Regions from separate parts of the Streptococcus toyakuensis genome, predicted to be linked through region 2. Evidence: predicted binding sites of a transcription regulator. Region 2 holds the regulator's gene; each other region holds the start of a gene.
The links. The regulator CtsR, encoded in region 2, represses protease genes until heat stress. The targets are predictions, from matches to a motif close to TTGGTCAAAAAAGGTCAAANA.
Positions count from the first base shown of each region.

Region 1: the regulator CtsR is predicted to act here: its motif matches at 2,452-2,472, upstream of STYK_RS04250 (ATP-dependent Clp protease ATP-binding subunit).
Region 3: the regulator CtsR is predicted to act here: its motif matches at 1,600-1,620, upstream of clpP (ATP-dependent Clp protease proteolytic subunit ClpP).

Region 1 covers NZ_AP024523.1:815,252-819,534, forward strand. The annotation lists gene STYK_RS04245 (NUDIX hydrolase) at 1-25, opposite strand, end outside; gene STYK_RS04250 (ATP-dependent Clp protease ATP-binding subunit) at 155-2,413, opposite strand; gene STYK_RS04255 (DUF1797 family protein) at 2,644-2,874, opposite strand; gene STYK_RS04260 (amino acid ABC transporter permease) at 3,065-3,748, shown strand; gene STYK_RS04265 (amino acid ABC transporter ATP-binding protein) at 3,748-4,283, shown strand, end outside.
Region 2 covers NZ_AP024523.1:2,010,753-2,015,035, forward strand. The annotation lists gene STYK_RS10010 (ATP-dependent Clp protease ATP-binding subunit) at 1-1,822, opposite strand, end outside; gene STYK_RS10015 (CtsR family transcriptional regulator) at 1,824-2,282, opposite strand; gene STYK_RS10020 (ABC transporter ATP-binding protein) at 2,401-3,129, opposite strand; gene STYK_RS10025 (ABC transporter substrate-binding protein) at 3,129-4,136, opposite strand; gene STYK_RS10030 (ABC transporter permease) at 4,174-4,283, opposite strand, start outside.
Region 3 covers NZ_AP024523.1:1,397,377-1,401,659, reverse strand. The annotation lists gene STYK_RS07225 (TetR/AcrR family transcriptional regulator) at 1-308, shown strand, start outside; gene STYK_RS07220 (deoxycytidylate deaminase) at 327-794, shown strand; gene upp (uracil phosphoribosyltransferase) at 883-1,512, shown strand; gene clpP (ATP-dependent Clp protease proteolytic subunit ClpP) at 1,686-2,276, shown strand; gene STYK_RS07205 (YlbG family protein) at 2,355-2,603, shown strand; gene STYK_RS07200 (ABC transporter substrate-binding protein) at 2,705-3,865, shown strand; gene STYK_RS07195 (branched-chain amino acid ABC transporter permease) at 4,133-4,283, shown strand, end outside.

The DNA of each region.
Region 1 (4,283 bases), 860 kb from region 2:
TTTCTCCGAAAGTTGGGTTTGCCATTGCATTTTCCTCATTATCTATTATCTTTATTATTATCTTAATGGACAAAGGCCTAGCTGTCAAGAATTTATAGTTATTTTAGTAAAAAGGAGCAGAAAATTTTCATTTTCTACTCCTTTTCTATAGGATTTATACTTCTTTTTCAGAAGTCTTTACTTCAGCTTTTTTGGCAGATTTGATTTGAATGTTACCCTTGCTGGTCATCACTGCCTTGAGGTCTTTTTCGATTGGATTTTCAAGGTAGTAGTCAGTGATTGCGTCCTCAATATAGTCTTGAATAGTACGACGAAGTGGGCGTGCTCCCATTTTTGGATCATAACCAAGGTCAACCAATTTTTCCTTGACCTTGTCGGTTACATCCAAATGAATGTTGTTGCTAGAAAGACGTTTGTTAACATCTGCAAGCATAAGCTCGACAATCTGAAGGAGGTTATCTTTGCTGAGAGCCTTAAATTCGATAATACCATCAAAACGGTTCATAAACTCTGGGCTAAAGAAGTTACCGAGTTCACCAAGAACAGAGTTGGTACGTCCTTCTCTAGCAGCACCAAATCCAACGCTAGCTTCTGCCTTACCTGTACCTGCATTTGAAGTCATGATGATGATGGCGTCCTTGAAGCTAACGGTACGTCCTTGTCCATCTGTTAAACGACCATCGTCCAAGACCTGGAGGAACATATGCATGACATCTGGATGGGCTTTCTCTACTTCATCCAAGAGAATAAGAGAGTAGGGATTGCGGCGGACTTTTTCAGTTAATTGCCCAGCCTCGTCATAGCCGACATAACCTGGAGGGGCACCGACTAATTTCGCCACACTGTGTTTTTCCATATATTCACTCATATCAAAGCGAATCATGCTGTCAGCAGAACCAAAAAGTTCAATGGCTAGTTGTTTGGAAAGTTCTGTCTTACCGACACCAGTTGGTCCGACAAAGAGGAAGCTTCCAATTGGGCGGTTAGGGGTACCAAGTCCGACACGATTCCGGCGAATAGCCTTGGCAATCTTATCGACTGCATCATCCTGCCCAATAACATGAGACTTGAGATCTTCGGCTAGATGGATGAGTTGAGATTGTTCTTTCTCTTTCAAATCGCCAACAGGGATATTGGTTTTCTGCTCGATAATGTGCTCAATGGTTTTCTCACTGATGATAGGAGTATCCTGGTCTGTGACCTTTTTCTTTTGCATTTCCTTATATTTGGCAATCTGGTCGCGGAAGTAGGCAGCCTTTTCAAAATCTTCTTCTCGTGTAGCTTGAGACTTGAGATTTTCAGCCTCAATCAAGCGTTGATCAATCACTTTAGGATCGACAAAATTCAAGGTCAAGTTCATCTTAGAACCAGCTTCATCTAGGAGGTCAATGGCCTTGTCAGGCAAGAAGCGATCTTGGATGTAGCGATTGGAAAGAGTTGCAGCTGCTTCAATTGCAGCATCGGTATACTGAACGTGGTGGTAGTCTTCGTATTTCTTTTGAATCCCTTTGAGGATAGTGATTGTTTCTTCTACTGTTGGTTCATCGACCTTAACTGGTTGCATACGGCGCTCTAGGGCAGCATCTTTTTCAATGATACGGTATTCATTGAGGGTAGTGGCACCGACCAGTTGCAGTTCCCCACGAGCAAGGGCTGGCTTGAGGATATTTCCTGCATCCATATTGCCATCGCCCGCAGAACCAGCACCGACAATTTCATGGATTTCATCGATAAAGAGGATGATGTCCTCACGTTTGCGAATTTCTTCCATGAGTTTTTGCATGCGTTCTTCAAATTGTCCACGGATACCCGTTCCTTGAACTAGGCTAACCACATCCAGACGGATGACTTGTTTTCCTTGTAGTTTATGGGGAACATCTCCATCAACTATTTTCTGAGCTAGACCTTCGACAACGGCAGTTTTTCCGACACCTGGTTCACCGATAAGAACAGGATTATTCTTGGTTCTGCGATTGAGAATTTCTATGACACGGATAATCTCATCGTCGCGCCCAATAACGGGGTCAATATCTCCACGACGGGCAATTTCAGTTACGTTGATACCAAATTCTTCCAGTAGGCCTTTTTCTTGGCTTGGTGGAGGAGTTTGAGCAGGTCCACGATTTTGGGAACCATAGCCGCCATTTCCACCGTAACCTCCACCTGATTGGGTTGGGGGAGTCGGAGGAGTATTGTTAGAAGGCCTGAAATTGTTTAGGTCATTGAAGAAATCACCAAAGGGATCAAAGTCACGATTGTTCAGATCCGTAATACCTTTAAAGAGGGTATTGTTAGGATCTGTCTTGATAATCTTATAGCAGTTTTGACAGAGGTCAATTTGTTTTTGTTTTCCATTGAGATTGGTGTAAAGATGAATTGTTGAGTCATTGATTTTACAGTTTTGACAAAGCATACATCTACCTCATTTCTTTCTTTAGCCTGACCTGTTTAAAGGTCAAAAATAGTCAAATTTCTATACTCTCATTATAACAGGATTGGGGTGTAAAGCAAGTAAAAAGATTGCAGCTTTGAGAAGTTGTTACAATGAAAATTTTTGAGATTTTAGGGAATAAAAAAATCCTATTTGCGAGACAAAAAGGATTTTGGTTAGACATGCAGGGTGTAATCCCAGCTTGTTTTGTATTAGTAAAGGAGTTCGTAAATCTCCATTGCAATCAAGTCAATGCTGTCAAACGTATAAGTTTCGCGAGCTTCGACATCACGAAGGGTAAAGATTGAGCCGTTTTCTTCGTCGTGGCTGTATGCAACTTCTGCAACAACAACTCCTTCGCGTTCAAAATTACGTTTTAAATTTCCGCCGTCTTTTGCCATTGCTTCAAGGCGGTTGATGATTCTAACCAAATGTGATTCCATTTTGATTCTCCTTCATTTCTTATCGTTACTATTTTACCATAAAGGAGGGCAACTTGACTAGAAAAAACTAAGATTTCTCGCTAATTCTACCATCTTAAAGATTTTTTGAATAAATTAGACAAAAGATTTGAATTTTAATTCAGTGCATGTTATAATCATACAGTATTCTATTTTAGAAAGCAGTGTGACTATGAATTTTTCTTTTTTACCAAAGTATTTACCTTATTTTAACTACGGGGCTGTCGTGACGGTTCTCATTTCTATCTGTGTGGTCTTTTTAGGAACCATTCTGGGTGTTGTCTTGGCTTTTGGGCAACGTTCAAAGTTTAAACCGTTTGTTTGGCTCGCCAACTTGTACGTTTGGATTTTCCGTGGGACACCGATGATGGTTCAGATTATGATTGCCTTTGCCCTTATGCACATCAATGCTCCGACTATTCAGGTTGGAATTTTAGGTGTTGACCTTTCTCGTCTGATTCCAGGGATTTTGATTATCTCTATGAACAGTGGTGCTTATGTTTCTGAGACTGTTCGTGCCGGAATTAATGCGGTTCCTAAGGGTCAGTTAGAGGCGGCCTATTCTTTAGGGATTCGTCCTAAAAATGCGATGCGCTATGTGATTTTGCCACAAGCTATCAAAAATATTTTGCCAGCATTGGGAAACGAATTTATCACTATTATCAAGGATAGTTCCCTCTTATCAGCTATCGGTGTCATGGAGTTGTGGAATGGGGCTACAACAGTTTCTACAACAACCTATCTACCTTTAACACCACTTTTATTTGCAGCCTTTTATTACTTGATTATGACTTCTATTTTGACAGTAGCCTTGAAAGCTTTTGAAAAACGTATGGGACAAGGAGATAAAAAATAATGACAGAAACCTTGATAAAAATTGAAAATTTACATAAATCCTTTGGAAAGAATGAAGTATTGAAGGGCATCAACCTCGAGATTAAAAGAGGAGAGGTTGTCGTCATCATCGGTCCTTCAGGAAGCGGGAAATCTACCTTGCTTCGTTCTATGAATTTGTTAGAAGAAGCGACCAAGGGGAAGGTTATCTTTGAAGGAGTCGATATTACGGACAAGAAGAATGATCTGTTTGCTATGCGTGAGAAGATGGGGATGGTTTTCCAACAATTTAATCTCTTTCCTAATATGACTGTGATGGAAAATATCACTTTGTCTCCTATCAAGACCAAAGGTGAAAGTAAGGAAGTTGCAGAGAAGAGAGCTCAGGAACTTTTGGAAAAAGTTGGTTTACCAGATAAGGCAACTGCTTATCCACAGAGTTTGTCAGGTGGTCAGCAACAACGGATTGCCATTGCGCGTGGTTTGGCAATGGAACCAGATGTTTTACTCTTTGACGAGCCAACTTCAGCCTTGGACCCTGAAATGGTTGGTGAGGT
Region 2 (4,283 bases):
CGGTCAACTCCCCACCTTCTTCGTAGCCCACATAACCCGGAGGAGCTCCGTTGAGACGACTGGCTGCGAATTTCTCCATATACTCACTCATATCAAAGCGGATAAGGGCTGATTCGTCGTCAAAAAGAACTTCCGCCAAAGCCTTGGCCAATTCAGTCTTCCCGACACCTGTAGGCCCTAAGAACATAAAGGAACCAATCGGACGCTTATGACTACGAATCCCTGACTGGTTGCGGCGAATCGCACGGCTAATGCTTGAAACAGCTTGATCTTGACCGATGACACGTTTGTGCAGTTCAGCTTCCAAGTTTAAGTATTTCTTAGCATCAGTCTGAGTCAGTTTTTGGACTGGAATACCTGACAAGCGACTCAAGGTGGTCAAAATATCAGACTCTGTCACCAAGTCTTTATAGACAGGCACTTCCTCTTCTTTTGCGATTAGCTGGGCTGCCTGTTTCCACTTACCATCTATCAAGGCCTTGTCAGCTAGACTCAAACCTGAATCGTCTGCTTTTACATGCTTAGCCTTATTTTGCACTGTTGTTGCTGCTTCATCCAAGAGATCAATAGCAGAGTCTGGCAAGTGACGACTAGTCAAATAACGATGAGCCATCTTGACAGCTGTTTCAACTGCTTCATCTGTGATTTGCACACGGTGATGTTTCTCATAAGTCGCCTTCAAACCTTGCAAAATGGTCATGCTGTCTGCAACACTTGGCTCTTCAATCGTAACTTTGGCGAAACGACGAGAAAGAGCTGCGTCTTTTTCGATGTGTTTTTGATATTCTTCCTGAGTGGTCGCACCAACTGTTCTCAAAGTTCCACGCGCTAAGGCTGGCTTCAAGATGTTGGCCGCATCCAGAGTCGAATCAATTCCACTCCCAGAACCCATGATGGTATGAAGTTCATCGATAAAGAGGATGACTTGGCCATCTTCTTCAATATCCTTGATGATATTGTTCATGCGTTCTTCAAAGTCACCACGGAAGCGTGTCCCTGCAACGACATTCATCAAATCAAGCTCTAACACGCGCATCTTAGCCATTTCCGAAGGTACATCACCACTAGCAATACGCTGAGCGAGCCCAAGCGCCAAGGCTGTTTTCCCGACACCAGCATCCCCAACCAAGACAGGATTGTTCTTGGTCTTTCGACTCAAGATTTGAATCATACGTGAGATTTCCTTGTCCCGACCGATGACTGGTTCTAACTTGCCAGAACGCGCTTGCTCTGTCAAATCATGCGTATAGTCCTCGAGACCACCACTCGGAGTCTGGGGCATGCCCATCATATTAGCCATAGAATTTTGCTTGTCAGCTACTGTACGATGACGTTGGCGTAAAGCCTTGAGGTCTTCACGAGTCCAACCTGCACGTTCTTCTAGATTTCGACGTAGGGCAGCAATCTTGACCTGATCTTTCTTGTCTTCATAAGAAAAGCCAGCCCTCTCCAAGATACGAGTTGCCAAGGCATTTCCATCATGCAAAATCGCATAAAGGACGTGCTCCGTCCCTAGCACCTTAGCATGGACCACTGACGCCACATATTCCGCCTCATCAAAGAGGACCTGCAAACGATGAGAAAACGGCAATTCCGTAAAGGTTTCATCCTGGCTATAGTCCGTTTCAGTCAGTTCCAACGCGACCTCTTCTAAACGGTCCATCTCATATGGATAATCGTTTAATGTCGCCCCTGCTACACTGTAACTATGATTGGACATAGCAATCAACAAGTGCCAAGACTCTAGGTAACGAGCTCCAAAATGGCCAGCAACCATATAGGCACTTTCGATACATTCATTCAATGCTTTTGAATAGTTCATCTTACTTCCCTTTTCTATCTACCTCTTGTATGACCTGTCGTAACATATTAGCACGAACAACTGGAGCTTCTTCCCCTAGAACGCGATCCAAAGCTACTGATACTAGCAAATTCATCTCCTGCTTGGTCATCAATTCCTGCTCAACCAAAAGCTGCAGAATATCCTCATAAATTTCTTGACTAACTCGCTCACCAATTGAGTAAAGCAAATCGCGGAGCATTTCATGATGACTGGAAAACTCAATCCGTCCTATACGAATGTAGCCTCCGCCACCACGCTTACTTTCAACCAAGTAGCCTCTACTTTCCGTAAAGCGTGTCTTGATCACATAGTTAATCTGACTAGGAACAACCTGAAAAGTATCTGCCAACTGACTCCGTTGCAACTCCACAATTCCAGATTGATCTAAAATCGCCTTGATGTAGGCCTCAATATGATCCGATGTATTTTTAAATCTCATTACAAACCCACCTCTCTCTTTAAACCTTGACTATCTTTGACTATTATACCGAAATTTTCTCATTTTTAAAAGAAAAAGGGCGCTGGTAAAGGATAATCTTCACCAACTCCCTATTTTTCTACTTATCTAAGCCTAATTCTACCAAGATTTGACGTTTGTAGGCAATCTTTTGAACCTCTTTGTCCTCATCTTCAGACCAATCTGGTTTAATTTCTGAAACAATCTGCCCAGGGCGATTTTTCAAGATATAGATGCGGTCGCTGAGACTGAGAGCCTCCTCGATACTATGCGTGATAATCAATGTTGTCAGTTGCAACTGCTTGTGAATCTCCAGATACCAAGCGTGGAGTTCCATCTTGGTCATCTCATCCAAGGCGCTAAAGGCCTCATCCAAGAGAAAGAGCTTGTGCCCGAAAAGGTAGGTTCGGAGCAAGGCTACACGCTGGCGCATCCCGCCGCTGAGTTCATGAGGATACTTGTCCCGTACAGCTATCAACTGAAAGGTCGCAAGAATTTCATCTGCGCGAGCAATAGCTTCTGCCTTACCCACTTTTTGAATCAAGAGGGGCAGAATGATATTACCAAGCACCGTCTTGTGCTCCAAGAGCAAGTCCTTTTGCAACATATAACTCACGCGCCCCTTAGGATTTTCTTCACCATCAAGGACAATTCTCCCTGACTGAACTTCTAAAATCCCAGCTATTAGATTAAAGAGGGTGGTCTTTCCTACACCACTTGGGCCTAGGATAGAAACCACTTCACCTGAAGTCACCTGCAGGTTGATATCCTCTAAAATTTTCTCCTGACCATAAGCATAACTGACGTGTTCTAGTCTAATCTCTGTCATTATTTCACAAATTCGTTAGTGAAGCCTTTGTCTGTCAAGTCTTCTTTAAGGATACCATTTTCTTTATCCCATTTGTAGAAGGCATTCCAGCGAGCTGCGTCAAATTGACCCCATTTTCCCTTGTCGCTTGCGTATTCTTTTGACAAGTATTTTTGAGATTCGATGACAAAGTCACGTTTTTCCTTGAGTTCAGGCGCATTCTTGATGAGGATATCTGCAGCTTCTTCTGGATGTTCCATAGCGTATTGGTAGCCTTTTTTGATAGCTTGGATGACTTTACGTGCTTCTTCTTTGTTGTCTTTGAGGTAGTCGTTGTTGGCGATGATAACTGGTGAGTAGTAGTCAAATTCCTTAACGTAGTCTTTCAAATACATGAAGTTAGCATCTACACCTTGAGATTTTGCAAGGATACCATCCCAACCGTAGTAGATCCAAGCAGTATCAAAGACACCATTAGCGATTGGTGTGATAGAGTTTGAGTCATTATTTGGTACTTTTTCTACCTTCTCAAAGTCTCCACCTTGTGATTCTACTAAGGTTTTCAACATAGCAAGTTCCGTTGGGTCATTCCAAGTTCCGTATTTCTTACCAACCAAGTCTTTTGGACTAGCTACATTGTCAGATTTACGAGAAATGATTCCTGATGTATTGTGCTCTACGATAGCTGCAACGGCAGTAATTCCTGCCCCTTTTTCTAACTTCTTAGCCATGTAATCTTGGAAATACACTGCAAATGGCGCCTTACCATTGATCACCAAGTCAGAAGAACTTTCTTCTGGTGGCAATTTCAAATCAACATCCACTCCAGCTTCTTTGAAATAGCCTTTTTCCTTGGCAACATAAAGCCCTGTGTGGTTAGTATTTGGTGTCCAGTCTAGGATAAAGTCAATTTTCTTGAGTTCTGCTTCTTTGTTGTCCTTAGAAGCAGTTCCTTGGCCACAAGCCACAAGTACGACAGCTACAAAAGTCGTTACAAGCGTTAAAAACACTTTCCATGTTTTCTTCATTTTGATTTCCTCTTTTCTTTTTTGAAACATTCTACTTCTACGAACGTTTCCATTTAATAACATATTTTTCACTAATATCGACCAACTTCATACCGAGAAGGCTGATAATCGATACCAGAATAATAATAGCAAACATGGTATCATACT
Region 3 (4,283 bases), 610 kb from region 2:
TGGAACAACTGCACCATTATGATTTAAAGACAGATCTTTATCTGGTCTGGGTTCATCTTTTCCGGGAGGCCAGAAAGGAAGCCAGAGTGATTCAATTGGCCTTGGATTACCATCTGGAAAAAATCTTTGTCCAAGCCATGCAGGAATTTTTAGAAAAATACCATGGGAAATCAAAAGGTGTCAGCTCTTATCTTCATTCCTTTTGGAGCTCGGCCATCGTTTCTGTCCTTCTAAAATGGATCAAGGATGGCATGAAGGTACCAGCTGAAAAGATTGCAGATTTAGGTTTACCATTTTTTAAAAAATAGAGAAAAAGGAGAAGAGATATGACTGAAAAAAGACTAGCATGGGATGAGTATTTTGCAGCCCAAGCCTTACTAATTGCCAATCGTTCCACTTGTAAACGTGCCAAAGTGGGCGCGATTCTGGTAAAAGATAATAAGGTTATTTCCACTGGTTACAATGGTTCGGTATCAGGAACCGAGCATTGTATTGACCACGAATGTCTAGTCATTGAAGGACACTGTGTTCGCACCCTTCATGCTGAGGTCAATGCTATCCTTCAAGGTGCAGAACGTGGTGTTCCTAAAGGCTTTACAGCCTATGTAACGCATTTTCCTTGTCTGAACTGTACAAAACAATTGCTGCAGGTCGGTTGCAAGCGCGTGGTTTATATTAACCAGTATCGAATGGACGACTATGCCCAATACCTTTATCAAGAAAAAGGGACAGAATTGACCCATCTACCACTTGAGACAGTACAGGCAGCTCTTAAAGAGGCAGATCTAATGTAAAAATTATCAAAAATAAATGGTTTAGAAAGATTTTTAAACCGTTTTTTGGTATAATAAGAAGAATAAATTGAAAGAAGGAACTCCAAAAATGGGAAAAATTGAAGTTATTAATCACCCACTGATTCAACACAAATTGTCAATCTTGCGTCGTACAGATACTTCTACAAAAGCTTTTCGTGAGCTAGTAGATGAGATTGCAATGTTGATGGGGTATGAAGTACTTCGTGATCTTCCACTAGAAGATGTGGAAATCGAAACACCAATTACAAAAACAGTTCAAAAACAATTGGCAGGTAAGAAATTGGCCATCGTCCCAATCTTGCGTGCAGGTATCGGGATGGTTGATGGTCTCTTGAGCTTGGTTCCAGCTGCTAAAGTTGGCCACATCGGTATGTACCGTGATGAAGAAACACTTCAACCAGTTGAGTACTTAGTGAAATTGCCTGAGGACATTGACCAACGTCAAATTTTTGTAGTAGACCCAATGTTGGCAACAGGTGGCTCAGCAATCTTGGCTGTTGATTCTCTTAAAAAACGTGGCGCATCAAATATCAAATTTGTCTGCCTTGTATCTGCTCCAGAGGGTGTAAAAGCCCTTCAAGAAGCTCATCCAGATGTAGAAATCTTTACAGCAGCCTTGGATGAACGTTTGAACGAACACGGTTATATCGTTCCAGGTCTTGGAGATGCTGGAGACCGCTTGTTCGGTACAAAATAAGATCGAAAAGAAGAATGACTTGGAAAAGTATTTCCAGTCACGAAAGGAGGTTGGGTTTTTGTTTCTGTCTAATGAAAGCAGAACAAAAATTTGACCTTTTTTGACCAAGATATTATAATAGTCTTATCTTCAGTCATTTGACCAACAAAATTAAAACTCAAAAGGAGAAATGAATGATTCCTGTAGTTATTGAACAAACAAGCCGTGGAGAACGTTCCTACGATATTTACTCACGTCTTCTCAAAGACCGCATCATTATGCTGACAGGTCCGGTTGAAGACAATATGGCTAACTCTGTTATTGCCCAATTGCTTTTCTTGGATGCCCAAGATAGTACAAAAGATATTTACCTTTATGTCAATACACCAGGTGGTTCTGTTTCAGCTGGTTTGGCAATCGTAGATACCATGAACTTTATCAAGGCAGATGTCCAAACCATTGTTATGGGAATGGCTGCATCTATGGGGACTGTCATCGCATCAAGTGGAGCAAAAGGCAAACGTTTCATGCTTCCAAATGCTGAATACATGATTCACCAACCAATGGGCGGTACAGGTGGTGGTACCCAACAAACTGATATGGCTATCGCTGCAGAACACTTGCTCAAAACTCGTAATACCTTGGAAAAAATCTTGGCTGAAAATTCAGGTCAGTCAATGGAAAAAGTCCATGCAGATGCAGAACGTGATAACTGGATGAGCGCCCAGGAAACACTTGAATATGGCTTTATTGATGAAATTATGGCCAACAATTCATTGAACTAATGATGATAGAAGGCAAACTCGACTGGGTTTGCTTTTTTTGGTATAATAGGGAGAGATTTCTTAGAAAGAGGATTTATCATGTTTGAAAAAGTCAATCGCTCTGGCTTGATTATCTATCTTTACTATAATCGTGATGCCAAAAAACTGCAGGATTATGGAGATATTACCTATCATTCCAAGAAACATCGTTACTTACAACTCTATGTTCCAACTCAAGAAGTGGAGCAATTGGTCGGACGCTTGAGCAAGGAAAAATTTATTAAAAAAGTTAGGGTTTGTCATATCCAAGAGTTGGAAACACCCTTTGTGGGCAATCTTTATCGATAGGAAAACGTTATCATCGAAAAAAGCTCAAGGAAAACATTGACAATTTTCTGATAATTCGGTATATTCTTAACAGACTATTTAAGAAATAAGGAGACAAAAAGATGAAGAAAAAATTTGCCCTATCGTTTGTGGCGCTTGCAAGTGTAGCACTTCTTGCAGCCTGTGGAGAAGTGAAGTCTGGAGCAGTCAACACTGCTGGTAACTCAGTAGAGGAAAAGACAATTAAAATCGGGTTTAACTTTGAAGAATCAGGTTCTTTAGCTGCATACGGAACAGCTGAACAAAAAGGTGCCCAATTGGCTGTTGATGAAATCAATGCCGCAGGTGGTATCGATGGAAAACAAATCGAAGTAGTCGATAAAGATAATAAGTCTGAAACAGCTGAGGCGGCTTCAGTTACAACTAACCTTGTAACCCAATCTAAAGTATCAGCAGTCGTAGGACCTGCGACATCTGGTGCGACTGCAGCTGCGGTAGCGAACGCTACAAAAGCAGGTGTTCCATTGATCTCACCAAGTGCGACTCAAGATGGATTGACTAAAGGTCAAGATTACCTCTTTATTGGAACTTTCCAAGATAGCTTCCAAGGAAAAATTATCTCAAACTATGTTTCTGAAAAATTAAATGCTAAGAAAGTTGTTCTTTACACTGACAATGCCAGTGACTATGCTAAAGGGATTGCCAAATCTTTCCGCGAGTCATACAAGGGTGAAATCGTTGCAGATGAAACTTTCGTAGCAGGTGACACAGACTTCCAAGCAGCCCTTACAAAAATGAAAGGGAAAGACTTTGATGCTATCATCGTTCCTGGTTACTATAATGAGGCTGGTAAGATTGTAAACCAAGCGCGTGGCATGGGAATTGACAAACCAATCGTTGGTGGTGATGGATTCAACGGTGAGGAGTTTGTACAACAAGCAACTGCTGAAAAAGCATCAAACATCTACTTTATCTCAGGCTTCTCAACTACTGTAGAAGTTTCAGCTAAAGCTAAAGCCTTCCTTGACGCTTACCGTGCTAAGTACAATGAAGAGCCTTCAACATTTGCAGCCTTGGCTTATGATTCAGTTCACCTTGTAGCAAACGCAGCAAAAGGTGCTAAAAATTCAGGTGAAATCAAGGACAACCTTGCTAAAACAAAAGATTTTGAAGGTGTAACTGGTCAAACAAGCTTCGATGCAGACCACAACACAGTCAAAACTGCTTACATGATGACCATGAACAATGGTAAAGTTGAAGCAGCAGAAGTTGTAAAACCATAATAGAAAAATGTTGAAATAGGGAATGAGCCTTTGACTCACTCCCTGTTTCGATATTTAATACTCTTCGAAAATCTCTTCAAACTGCGTCAACGTCGCCTTGGATTATATATGTGACTGACTTCGTCAGTCTTATCTACAACCTCAAAGCAGTGCTTTGAGCAACCTGCGGCTAGTTTCCTAGTTTGCTCTTTGATTTTCATTGAGTATAAGAACCTATCAAAAAGTGAGGGAAAACCCTCGGAATTATAAATAGAAAGAGTGAATCTTATGCTCCAACAACTCGTAAATGGTTTGATTCTAGGTAGTGTTTACGCGCTGTTAGCCCTAGGATATACCATGGTTTACGGAATTATCAAGCTCATCAACTTCGCCCATGGTGATATTTATATGATGGGAGCCTTTATCGGTTATTTCTTGA